One region of the Clostridium sp. CM039 genome, then DNA from elsewhere that is predicted to be linked to it. Evidence: riboswitches for the same ligand, from Rfam matches in the RefSeq annotation. Region 1 holds a riboswitch; each other region holds the start of a gene.
What was found. Region 1 has a riboswitch for thiamine pyrophosphate ahead of thiD (bifunctional hydroxymethylpyrimidine kinase/phosphomethylpyrimidine kinase). Riboswitches for the same ligand answer to the same signal wherever they lie in the genome.

Region 1 (4,294 bases):
TAGAAATTTTTTCTTTTATTTCTTTTAAACTTAATACAGAAACTGCACTTGCATCATCTTTAGTAGTTGTAGGAAACATCGCTCCAACACCCACATAATCTGCTCCTTGTTTTTCTGCCCTTTGTGCTTCCTTAAGTGTTGCAGTAGAAACCCCTAGTATCTTATTATCTCCTATTATACTTCTCGCGATAGTCGCTGGCATATCACTTTGACCTATGTGTACCCCCGCTGCATCTATGGCCTGTGCAATATCAATTCTATCGTTTATTATTAGGGGAATCTTATATTTATCTGTAATAATTTTTATTTTCACTGCAATATTATAAAACTCTAAAGTACTTAATCTCTTTTCTCTAAGCTGGACTAATGTAACCCCGCCTTTTATTGCTTCCTCCACCGCTGCAAATATATCTAAATCCACTAACACATCTCTATCTGTAACGAGATAAAGGCTATAATTCACATTATTCTTCATTTATTTTACTCCTTTCCATTATTAGAGCTTCAGATAAACTGTAAATAGCATCTAGCATTTTCACTTTAAATGTTCCTGATCCTTCGCTATTTTTATCTAAGCTTTCATAAGCTGTTTCTCCTGCAATACCCATTGAAACAATTCCTGCGAGTGCTGCTATTAAATTATTATCTCCAGCGCCTAAATAACAACCAATAACGGAAGTACACATACATCCTGTACCTGTAACCCTAGACATTATTTTATGACCGTTAGATGCGGTGTAAAGAGTCTTACCATCTGATATAATGTCTACAGCACCTGTTATAACTACTACCGTATTAAATTTAACAGCAAAATTCCTTGCCATTTCTTTCTCTCTTGTAAATTCATTACTATCTACAGAAAAACTCTCACTAGCATCTACACCTCTTGTTATAGTTTTAATACCATAAATTGTTTTTATTTCAGATAAATTCCCTCTAATAACTGCTAATTTCACTTCATTTATAATTCTTTTGCAAGTTTCTGTTCTATAAGTTGTTGCACCTACTCCGACAGGATCTAAGATAACAGGTATGTTTAATTCATTTGCCATCTTTCCTGCCTCAATCATAGCCTCTATAATTACACTATTTAATGTTCCTATATTTATAACAAGTGAAGATGCAAGTGATACCATCTCGCGAACTTCATGAATATCCTCCGCCATAACCGGTGACCCACCTATTGCTAGTGTAATATTGGCACAATCATTAACGGTAACATAATTTGTTATTTGGTGCACCAATGGGGTTTTTTCTCTTAAATTGTTTAGTAATTTAATTATTTTCTTATTAATTTCCATTTTGACATCATCCTCCAAATTATTGTTTATATAAATCCTGTAATAATCATAACGGGCATTGTAGCTCCAAGTAATAAATAACGTTTTATAAAGTAATATCTACTGCTATAAATATGATACATACTAATACATTATTTACTCCCCTTAAATTTTGTGTTATTAAGTTTACAGAACTCGCTGCTAAAAATCCAGTTTTTCACTATCCTTAATCATTTGCCATCCCTGCTTTTTTATATAATTCGTAGAAATGATTTGTAGGTCCCACCCCATGCCCAATATCTAAAGAATGCTTTATAGCAGTTGTTATATACTGCTTTGAATTTTTTATTGAATCCTTCATGCTATAGCCAAGCGCCAAATTTGCAGCTATGGCTGAAGACAAAGTACATCCAGTTCCATGAGTATTTTTTGTATTTATTCTCTCAGACGTAAAATGTGTAATTTCACTTCCATCATAAAACACATCTACGGCTTCCCCCTGCATATGTCCTCCCTTTAAAAGCACATTTTTGCATCCTAGCTTGTACATTTCTTTTGCTGCACTTTCCATATCTACTACTGTTTCAATGCTCGTAATATCTGAATTTACTTCTTTTAAAATTTCTTCAGCCTCTGGGACATTAGGTGTAATAATTGACGCTAGTGGAATTAATTTTTTAACCAAAGCCGTTTTTGACTCTGGCTTTAACAGTGAATAACCGCTTTTTGAGATCATTACGGGATCGAGTACTACGTTTTTAGGCTTGTATTGTTTTAATTTCTCACTTATCACATCAATAGTTGAGATCACAGAAACCATACCAATTTTAACCGCATCTACAACTATGTCTGTAAAAATAGCATCAATTTGTGCCTTGATGATTTCTTCGCCCAAGTCTTGCACTGCAAAAACCCCCATAGTATTTTGTGCTGTTATCGCTGTAATTACACTCATCCCGTATACGCCACTCGCACTTAAGCTTTTTAAATCTGCCTGTACACCTGCTCCTCCTGAGCTGTCAGAACCTGCTATAGTTAAAACTTTTTTCATATCAATTCCCTCCTAAAATAATTATTTTTTAAATGTTAAATCATCACCTGCGGCACTATTCATCCATTTTATTTATAAAACAAAAAACACAAACCCATAGGATTCGTGTTTAAATTATCTTGATATATAAAAATATATACATATATAATACACCAATAAACAACTTCCTACGCTGGCATTATCCAGATCAGGTTATAGGGTCAAAGAATTAAAGTTCTTTCTCTCAGTTGGCCTATCCAACTCCCCTGTGTTAGGTTATTCTTTTATATTTCATATGTTAATAATAGCATAACAAATTATTATTAACAATTAATATTTCGTTACTACTATTCAAGTTTTATGCCTGATCTTTTAACAGCTATATGCCATCCATGAAGTAATTCTTTTCTTTTTTCTTCTGTCATACTAGGTTTGAAACTTCTTGATATTGCCCAATGCTTTGCTACTTCATCTTTGCTCTTCCAATATCCTACTGCTAGCCCTGCAAGATAAGCCGCACCGAGTGCTGTAGTTTCAGTAACCTCTGGTCTGTCTACTTGAACGTTTAAAATATCAGATTGAAACTGCATTAAGAAATTGTTATTGCAAGCTCCTCCATCTACTTTAAGTTCTGTAAGTATAATTCCAGAATCTTCTTGCATTGCTTTTAAAACATCATGTGTTTGGTAAGCAAGCGCTTCGAGAGTTGCTCTTATTAAATGTTCTTTCTTTGCTCCTCTTGTAAGACCTACAATTGTTCCTCTTGCATAAGGATCCCAATATGGTGCTCCAAGTCCAACAAAAGCCGGAACTACATATACTCCATTTGTATCTTCTACCGCATTAGCATATTCTTCGCAATCAGCAGCATTGTCAATCATGCGTAGCTCATCTCTTAACCATTGTATAGCTGCTCCAGCTATAAATACACTACCCTCAAGAGCATACTCTACTTTTCCATCTATTCCCCAAGCAATCGTTGTAAGTAATCCCTGTTTAGATTGAATTGCTTTGTCTCCTGTATTCATAAGCATGAAGCAGCCTGTCCCATATGTGTTTTTAGCTGTTCCTGGTGAATAGCAAGTTTGTCCAAATAATGCCGCTTGTTGGTCTCCAGCCGCTCCAGCAATTGGAATTTCCCCTCCAAACAATGAAATATCGGTGTTGCCATATACACAACTTGAAGGTTTTACTTCTGGGAGCATTGATTTTGGTATGTTCAATGTTTCTAAAATTTCGTCATCCCATGTAAGTTCATGAATATTAAATAGCATTGTTCTTGAAGCATTAGAATAGTCTGTTACATATGTTTTTCCTTTTGTTAAATTCCAAATTAACCAAGTATCTATATTGCCAAACAATAAATTTCCTGCTTCAGCTTCTGCTCTAGCGCCTTCTACATTGTCCAATATCCATTTTATTTTTGTTCCAGAAAAATAAGCGTCTAAAATCAATCCCGTTTTAGCTCTAACAATTTTATCAAATCCTTTTTGTGTTAATTCATCACAAGTCTCTGCAGTTCTTCTACATTGCCATACAATTGCATTGTATACCGGAACTCCCGTTCGTCTATCCCAAACTACAGTAGTTTCTCTTTGATTTGTAATACCTATTGCTGCTATATCAGACGCCGTAGCATTAACTTCAGCCATCGCTTCTGTTGCAACGCTAATTTGACTTGACCATATCTCCATTGGGTCATGTTCTACCCACCCTCCTTTTGGGAAAATCTGAGTAAATTCTTTTTGAGCGGACGTTACAATAAGTCCCCTTTCATTGAATAGAATACACCTTGAACTGGTTGTACCTTGATCAAGTGCCATTATATATTTAGCCATTTTAGCAAAACTCCTTTTTGAAATTAGTCTTATTGAATCGTTTACACATTAATAAATAAAAAAATACGTTAAAATATCATTATATTTAGTATAACTGATTATTATATTTATTGCAATATAACTTATAAACTTCACTATTTAGATTT
Region 2 (4,294 bases), 840 kb from region 1:
TACAGGCTTTAGCAATGTTAATTGAACCTTTTACATTTATTTCATAAGATAGTTCTGGGTTTCGTTCACACAAACCTGTATCAGCAATAGCAGCGGTATGTATCACGTAATCAGGTTTGGATTTCTGTATAATTTCTAAGGCTTTACTCACGTCTGTTATATCTAACTCTGCATGTCCTAATGGGATTATTTCGTATTTATCTTTATAATATGTGTAATATCTTGATGCTAAGAAACCATTAGAGCCGGTTAATAATACTTTTTTCATTGAACTCACCTCATTTTTTTTTCTTAATATTATAATATCACATTATTTGAACTGTGACTAAATTTGTGAACTAAGAAAAAAACACCTAAGCTTAATAATAATAATAATAATAATTATTAAGCTTAGTGCACTTTTAGATTCTTAGTATTGTTCAATAAATAAATGCAAGATGGTGTATATATGAATAAAAAGATTTAGTGTTTTTAGCAACGATTATTATTTAAAAGAATTACTTCTAAAGATTCTATGCTTTTTATAATTATCTTCCCAATTTTTAAGAAATTCTTTTGCACAAACTTCACCAGAATTATATAACTCCATAATTTTTTTATTCCCAATATTAAAATCTGTGGTTTTAATATCAAGGGTATCGATTTTTACAGTACGCAAGAAATCCATTTCGCTTATATGAATATCATCTTGTGCTTCTAACATAGTCTCAATAATTGAGCTAGTAAAATTTAAGATATTTGTGATTTTATGTTCTCGTATTTCTTTGTTCCCTCCGAGTTTAAAACCGATGGTTGGCCAGAGAGGAACACCATTCACATCAAAAATCCAAACTGGATAATTGCTTAAAACACCACCATCAACAATGAGAGACTTTTTATTAGTCTTTATATTATATAAGTTTACAGGGTGGAAAAAATAGGGGATAGATATGCTCATTCTTATTGCCAAACTTACTTCAAGTTCATCAGGATTTATCCCGTATCCCGCAATATCCTCTGGTAGTATTAGCATCTTTCCACAGCTAATATCAGTTGCTATAATATGCAGTTTGTATTTTCTTTTATACTTATTATTATTTAAAAGAATACCCTTTTCTCCTGGAATAATCAAATCTCCAAAGGTTATTTTTTTCCTATTTGTAAGCTTAAGTTTATGCGATAGAACTTCGTCAATCCAATTTTTTATATAGTCACCTTTATAAATGCCTTTTTTAAAAAGTAGATTGTAAGCATCAGAGAATATAGGCATATTAAAATGACTTTTATCAGCAAATTTTGTGTAGTCTAGATTTAGCATTAATTTTTTTATCTCGTCAGCTGGGTAGCCTACCGCAACTAGTGCAGCTATAATAGATCCGGCAGAGTTTCCTGAAATATTTTTCCATTGATATCCATTATCCTCAAATGTTTTTAAGGCACCTACAAGACCGATGCCCTTAACTCCGCCACCTTCAAACACAATATCTGCAAATCTTCTATTGTTGTATATATTCATATATATCACCCCTTTATGAGTAATATATGAATAAAAATATCTTCATGTCATATATTTAAAAAATAATATTAGTTACACTTTTTTTTGTTAAAAGAATATAATATATTACAACCATTTTATAAAAGAGGCAATGTATGAAAAAGTTAGAAGAATTCACGCCTTGTCAATTAGCCACATTAGCAACAGTAATAGGGATTATAATTGCTGGAAAACTTAATGTTGATCAACAAAATGTAATAGGTAATTTTTTAACGGGTTTGGCGCAGAGTATTTTGATAATTGCAGCTCAGTCTCAAAATCTTGAATCGCAGGATGGCAATCAATCTGGAGATAATGGAAACAGTAATTCTAAGGGCGATAATAAGGATTTACAAAAACAAATAGATGAACTAAAGGAAGATATTAAAAAGTTTGAAGATAATATGGATTGTTAAGAAAAACGCACTGAATAAAAGATGCGTTTTTTATGGTTTGACATTATAAGAATTTTTAGGTAGTATATACGTGTAAAGTAATTTAATATTAAAAACTAGGGGAGTCAATATTTTTGTCTGAGAGGAAACAGTTAAGTTTCGACCCTTATAACCTGAATTGGATAATGCCAGCGGAGGGAAAACATAATTTGCATTTAGGTTAAAATAAGAATATATAAATGGTGCAAAGTTATTCGATTATAGAACCCTTCGCTTAAAAATGAGCAAAGGGTTTATTTTACTTTAACAATATTATAAGGGGGAATTGAAATGTCAGTTGTAAATGTGAGTCTTCAAGTTATACCAGTGGTTGCGGAAGAAAAAATTTACCCAGTAGTAGATAAGGTTATAGAATATATTCAATCTAGTGGAGTGAAATATGAGGTAGGACCAATGGAAACCACTATGGAAGGTGAAATGGATGAGCTTTTAGATATAGTAAAAAAGGCCCAGGAAATTTGTGTAGTTCATGGAGCAAGTAGGGTTGTTTCTATAGTGAAAATCGATTATAAAGCTGAAGGCGTGACTATGAATGAAAAAACATATAAGTATAGAAAATAAACTTATTCCTATAGTTTTTCAATTAATAATTCTTTTTATATGGCAGATAGCTGTAGATAAATGGAGGGTTCCGCAATACATATTGCCTTCGCCAAAAGATATTATTAGTACCTTGGTGAATATAGTTCCAAGCATTACTAAGCATATTTATGCGACTTTATATGAAGCCTTGATTGGATTCGCAATATCAATTTTGATTGCGTTAATTTTAGCCATCTTAATGGATAATGTGAAAATCATTAAAAAATGCATATATCCAATTTTAGTAGTATCTCAAACTGTTCCAATTATTGCTCTAGCACCACTTTTCATAATATGGTTTGGTTTTGGAATATTGCCTAAGATTATTGTAGTAGTGTTAGTGTGCTTTTTCCCTATAGTTGTTAGTTTGATTGATGGATTAGAATCAGTAGACGCGGATATGGTAAACCTTTTAAAGACTATGGGAGCTAGTAAGTTTCAAATTTTCACCATGGTGAAGCTGCCATCCTCTACTGTAAATTTTTTTTCGGGCCTTAGAATAGCAGCAACCTATAGTATTATGGGGGCAGTTATTGGAGAATGGCTTGGAGGAGATGAGGGTCTTGGGGTATATATGATTAGAGCTAAAAATTCATATGCACTTGATAAAGTTTTTGCAGTGATTATAATTATTGTAATATTAAGCATGGGACTATTTGGACTCTTGAATTTATTACAATATTTTTTTACTCCTTGGACTAGAAATAAAGCAGATAACAATGACTAAATTTAAATAGGACATATTATTTTATTTGGAGGTAAAATCATGCTAAAGAAAGTAATTTCATTATTATTAACAGTTTCAATGACTACGGTTTTATTTGTGGGTTGTGCTGCAAAAAAAGAAGATGTAAAGAAGGAAGAAACTTTAAAAAAGGTTACTGTTATTTTAGATTGGATACCAAACACTAATCATACTGGATTATATGTAGCGAAAGATAATGGATATTTTAAAGAAGAAGGACTTGACGTGGAAATTATTCAACCAGCGCAGGGAAGTACTGCAAGTTTAATTGCAGCGGGCAAAGGAGATTTTGGCGTAAGCTATCAAGAAGATGTAACTTATGCTAGAACTGCTAAAGATCCACTTCCAATAAAAGCTATAGCCACTATTATTCAGCATAATACTTCCGGGTTTGCATCGCCTAAGGAAAAAAATATTAAATCTCCTAAGGATTTTGAAGGAAAAACCTATGGCGGATGGGGGTCGCCTTCTGAAAATGCAATTTTAAAGGCGGTTATGGAAAAAGATAATGCGGATTTTTCAAAACTAAAGATGGTAGATGCAGGATCAGAGGATTTCTTTGCTGTAACTAAGAAAAATATTGATATTGAATGGGTATTTTATGGATGGACAGGAATAGAAGCGAAGCTTAAAAATATTCCTATTGACTATATTGATATTGGAAAATTAAATAAAGATTTAGATTATTATACTCCGGTAATTATAGCCAATGAGAACAAATTAAAAGCGGATCCTGAAATGGCAAAGAAATTTTTAAAAGCAGTTACAAAAGGATATGAATACAGCATGGAGAAACCTGAGGAAAGTGCTAAGGTTTTACTGAAAAATGCACCGGAGACAGATGAAGCTCTTGCCGTCGCAAGTCAAAAATATTTAAAGGATCAATATAAAGCTGAAGATGAAAAATGGGGCGTAATGAAAGAATCGGTTTGGAATAATTACACCAAATTTCTTTTAGATAAAAAGCTTATAGGAAAAGATATGAAGGCGAGTGAGGCA
Region 3 (4,294 bases), 360 kb from region 1:
CGATAGCAAATTTTATAATACAATTTTATTGTTTATTAAAGTTAATCATGCTGCTTTCCTTATAGGAAAGCAGCTTTTTTTTATAAGATGCCTAATTACAAGGAGGATGCAAATGCCAATAAAAATACCTGACAATCTTCCAGCGTTTAAAACTTTAAATAAAGAGAACATTTTTACTATTACAGAAGACTGCGCATTTCACCAAGATATTCGGCCTTTAAAAATTGTGATTTTAAACCTTATGCCAACAAAAATCGATACTGAAACACAAATTTTAAGACTTCTTGGAAACTCTCCACTACAGATTGATATAGTTCTTCTTCACCCTGCAAGCCATGCATGTAAAAATATATCGCAGGAACATTTAATTAAATTTTATAACACTTTTGAAGAAATAAAGAACTCTAGATTTGATGGAATGATAATAACTGGCGCACCAATTGAAAGTATTCCCTTTGAAGAAGTGGATTACTGGGAGGAACTTAAAAAAATTATGGAATGGAGTATTCACAATGTATACTCTACCTTGCATATTTGTTGGGGTGCTCAAGCAGGGCTTCATTATCATTACGGAGTGCAAAAACATAAACTTGATAGTAAAGTATTTGGAGTGTTTAAACATAAAATAACAAAGCAAAACGTTAAACTTTTGAGTGGATTTGACGATGAATTTTATGTTCCACATTCAAGACATACTGAAATAAGAAAAGTTGATATTGATAAGATAGATGAGCTTGAAATTTTATCAGAATCTGAGGAATCAGGCATTTACATTGTATCAGCAAAAAAGGGAAGACAAATTTTTATAACCGGGCATTCAGAGTATGATCCATTAACATTAAAAAATGAATATGACAGGGATATAGCAAACGGCTTAAATATAAATGTCCCCAAAAATTATTATCCAAAAGACGATCCATTAAAAATACCTATCGTAAAATGGAGAGGTCACTCAAGTTTGCTTTTTTTAAACTGGTTAAATTATTATGTTTATCAGGAGACACCTTACAATTTGGTGTACCTAGAATAATACATATAAAAGTTGGGCCCCTAGTAACTTAGGGACCCAACTCTAAATATTGAACTTTATTAAAATTTAATCTGTATTAGAAATACGTTTCTTAAATTCTTCCATGTCATGGAATGAACTTATATATACCCTATGTAAGGAAAGTATACCATCCTCTTTGGAAGACCATCTGCCGTCAGTACTAAAAGCCATTGTATACCCTGCTTCTCGTACAGCCTCAATTGAAGTTTTGCTGTATCCACCATAAGGGTAGGAAAAGAATTTTATTTGTTTATTTAATATTTTTTCCAAATCTTTTTTAGATTTAACTAAAGTTTCTAGTTGCTTATCCTTAGGCATCTCTTTTAAATTTTCATGCTTTACGGTATGACTCCCTATTTCCACTCCATATTTTTCCATTTCCACAAGCTGTTTCGAAGTCATATAGTTAGGACTTTTATCAATACTACCAGTAATAACAAAAATTGTTGCTTTAAAATTATACTTTTTCAAAACAGGGAACATATCCGTATAATTATCTTCATAACCATCATCAAAAGTAAGAACTATGGATTTTTCAGGTATTGGTATATCCTTAATAAGATATTCATATAAATTTGTAAGTGTAATAGTATAATAACCATTATCTTTTAAATATTTTAGTTGCTCCTCAAATCTTTTAACAGGAAGACGAATAGGATTATCTTTTTCGTAGTCAATTGAATGGTACATTAAAACTGGAACACTCTTTCCTGAAGCCTTCATAACAGCAGTCTTGTCAAAAGCGGGTATCGAAGAGGTTTGAGCGGGTTCAGCCGGTTTAATGGGTTCAACTGCAGTTGCTGGTTTAACTGGGGCAGTTTTTTTTATTGTAGCAGTCTTCGATCTTGAACACCCCGAAAGAGACATTAAAATAACGAGTGTAAATATTAAAATTATTTTTTTTCTCATAATAACCTCCTTGTATGTATTTTTTCGGAAACACATATTATTTTTTAATCTTCATCATCTAATACAAAACCCCTTAATAATAAATTCCCTGAGTATTTTGTAACCCTAATGCTAAATTGATCACCTTACATTTATTAACTTTATACCATCCAGATTATAAAATCAATCTTTTCCGGTATTTTCTTTATTTTATTATTTTCTTTTAATTCATAAATATCTAAAACAGGTTGTAAAATATAATATACTTCTATATAATTAAATTATAATAATAATATATGTGCTAGGGGTGCCTAATGGCTGAGATATGAATATTTAATTCATTGACCCTTATACCTGATCTGGATAATACCAGCGGAGGAAAGCGGTTATGATGTATAAGTACATTAACTATATTCCTTTTTTGAATATAGTTTTTTTGTTTTTGCCATAATACTTCTGTAGCACAATACATGGAGGCTATAAAAATGACTTTTACCGAAAGAATCGCTGAAATTACAAAAACCCCCATTGCTCTTTTTGCACTATTAGGAGTTTTGTTATTAATCTATGCAGTTTTGAAAGTTAGGAAAATTAAATTTACTACGCAGATGATAACTTTAGTTGGTATATCTCTTGCATTATCTACTGTATTGCAGTTTATTACAATTATAAAATTACCACAAGGTGGTAGCATTACTGCTGGGAGCATGGTTCCAATCATACTTATATCCTTATTTTATGGTCCTGAAGTTGGGTTTTTAACAGGTTTTTTATTTGGAATTATTAATTTTTTAGTAGCACCCTTCGCACTCCATCCAGTGCAAGTACTATTTGATTATCCGCTTCCTTTTATGGCCATTGGAATAGTTGGTTACTTTAGATCACGTAATACTAAGGTCATACTTATTGGCGTAGTCGTAGCAATGCTAGCTAGATTTACATGCCATTTTATTTCTGGAGTAGTGTTCTTCGGAAGCTATGCTCCAAAAGGAACCTCTGTTTATTTATACTCCCTTTTATATAACGGTTCATACCTAAGTGTGGAAACCATTATTACCTGTGTAATTATTGGGCTTCTACCTTTAAAACGATTATCAAAGTTAGCTATAACCAAAGCTCTAAATTAACTCGAAATATATCTACTACCTACTTCACGTTTTTCTTCAACCAAAAGTTATACTAATACATTATTCTGTTCATCATGAAGTTTACTGTATTATATTTAATGCTACGTAATATTAATATTACGTAGCATTAAATATAATAACTTAGAAATTACTATCAATCATCTCTTAACTCTAGCCCACTAAAATGGGCAATTCTGTTAGATTACGTTTTAATCATTCTTTTAGATGAAAGAATACCCATAATACATAAACCAATTATAAAATAAAAAATATAATTATAATTCGCAAGGATATCCATTAGAAGTCCAGAAGCCAACACCCCGATAATGGCTCCTATACCATATGCCGTAAACACAACACCATAATTCTCACTATAATGTTTCGTTCCATACATATCAAGAGTTGAAGTAGGCGCTATAGCTAACCATCCTCCAAGATTAAACCAAAATATCGAAAACGCTATACTAAATAATACTAAACTGCCTTCATTTGCCACTAGCATTAATAATGCTGCGATAATAATTAGTGCGTAAGAAATTAGCATGGCGGTTTTAGACGAGTACTTATCCGTAATCAAGCCAAATATAGGTCTACCTATTCCATTAAAAACTGCAAATACGATCATTAATAAAGCTACTGTTTTTGGGGATAGCTTAATGAGTTCTACACCAACGTTACTTGTCATTCCAATTAACATTAGTCCAATCATTGATCCAATCATAAAATTTACATATAACCCTTTAAAGTTTTTTGATTTAATCATTTTAGCAGTATTCGTACCATTCATATGAATTTTTGTGCTTGCAGTTGTTTCAAGACTTTTACTTTCCACATCAGACGGATATCTAAATGGATACGAAAGCAAAGGTATTATTACCCCAAAAGATACACCTAATATTAGGAAAGCTTTTGTTATTCCATAACTTTCTATTAAATTTCTTGCAAGTGGAGCTGTTATAAGTGGTGACAACCCAAATCCTATTAATACAATGCCTACTACTAAGCCTTTTTTTTCTGGAAACCATTTTGCTACTACCGTCATCGGAGCTCCATATGCTATGCCTACGCCAGCGCCAATTATTACCCCATATGTTATAGTTAAAATATATATATTTGGTGCATATGCAGATAATATCCATCCTAATGCTACAAGAAGTGCACCCATAGAAACAACCATTCTTGGACTGTATTTCTCTAAATATTTTCCAGTTATAAACATAAAAAATGA

Region 2: it holds a riboswitch for thiamine pyrophosphate, as region 1 does, so the genes downstream of both, ACWJJ2_RS04645 (thiamine-binding protein) here and thiD (bifunctional hydroxymethylpyrimidine kinase/phosphomethylpyrimidine kinase) in region 1, are expected to answer to the same signal.
Region 3: it holds a riboswitch for thiamine pyrophosphate, as region 1 does, so the genes downstream of both, thiT (energy-coupled thiamine transporter ThiT) here and thiD (bifunctional hydroxymethylpyrimidine kinase/phosphomethylpyrimidine kinase) in region 1, are expected to answer to the same signal.

What each region holds. Positions count from the first base shown of each region.
Region 1 is NZ_CM143649.1:1,817,465-1,821,758, forward strand. Features, by position in the region: gene thiE (thiamine phosphate synthase) at 1-475, opposite strand, end outside; gene thiM (hydroxyethylthiazole kinase) at 465-1,301, opposite strand; gene thiD (bifunctional hydroxymethylpyrimidine kinase/phosphomethylpyrimidine kinase) at 1,507-2,331, opposite strand; TPP riboswitch at 2,478-2,588, opposite strand; gene glpK (glycerol kinase GlpK) at 2,658-4,148, opposite strand.
Region 2 is NZ_CM143649.1:979,115-983,408, reverse strand. Features, by position in the region: gene ACWJJ2_RS04660 (SDR family oxidoreductase) at 1-268, opposite strand, end outside; gene ACWJJ2_RS04655 (patatin-like phospholipase family protein) at 485-1,495, opposite strand; gene ACWJJ2_RS04650 (hypothetical protein) at 1,630-1,929, shown strand; TPP riboswitch at 2,017-2,126, shown strand; gene ACWJJ2_RS04645 (thiamine-binding protein) at 2,239-2,529, shown strand; gene ACWJJ2_RS04640 (ABC transporter permease) at 2,501-3,277, shown strand; gene ACWJJ2_RS04635 (ABC transporter substrate-binding protein) at 3,317-4,294, shown strand, end outside.
Region 3 is NZ_CM143649.1:2,176,364-2,180,657, forward strand. Features, by position in the region: gene metA (homoserine O-acetyltransferase MetA) at 113-1,030, shown strand; gene ACWJJ2_RS10230 (polysaccharide deacetylase family protein) at 1,097-1,960, opposite strand; TPP riboswitch at 2,233-2,337, shown strand; gene thiT (energy-coupled thiamine transporter ThiT) at 2,425-3,066, shown strand; gene ACWJJ2_RS10240 (L-lactate MFS transporter) at 3,269-4,294, opposite strand, start outside.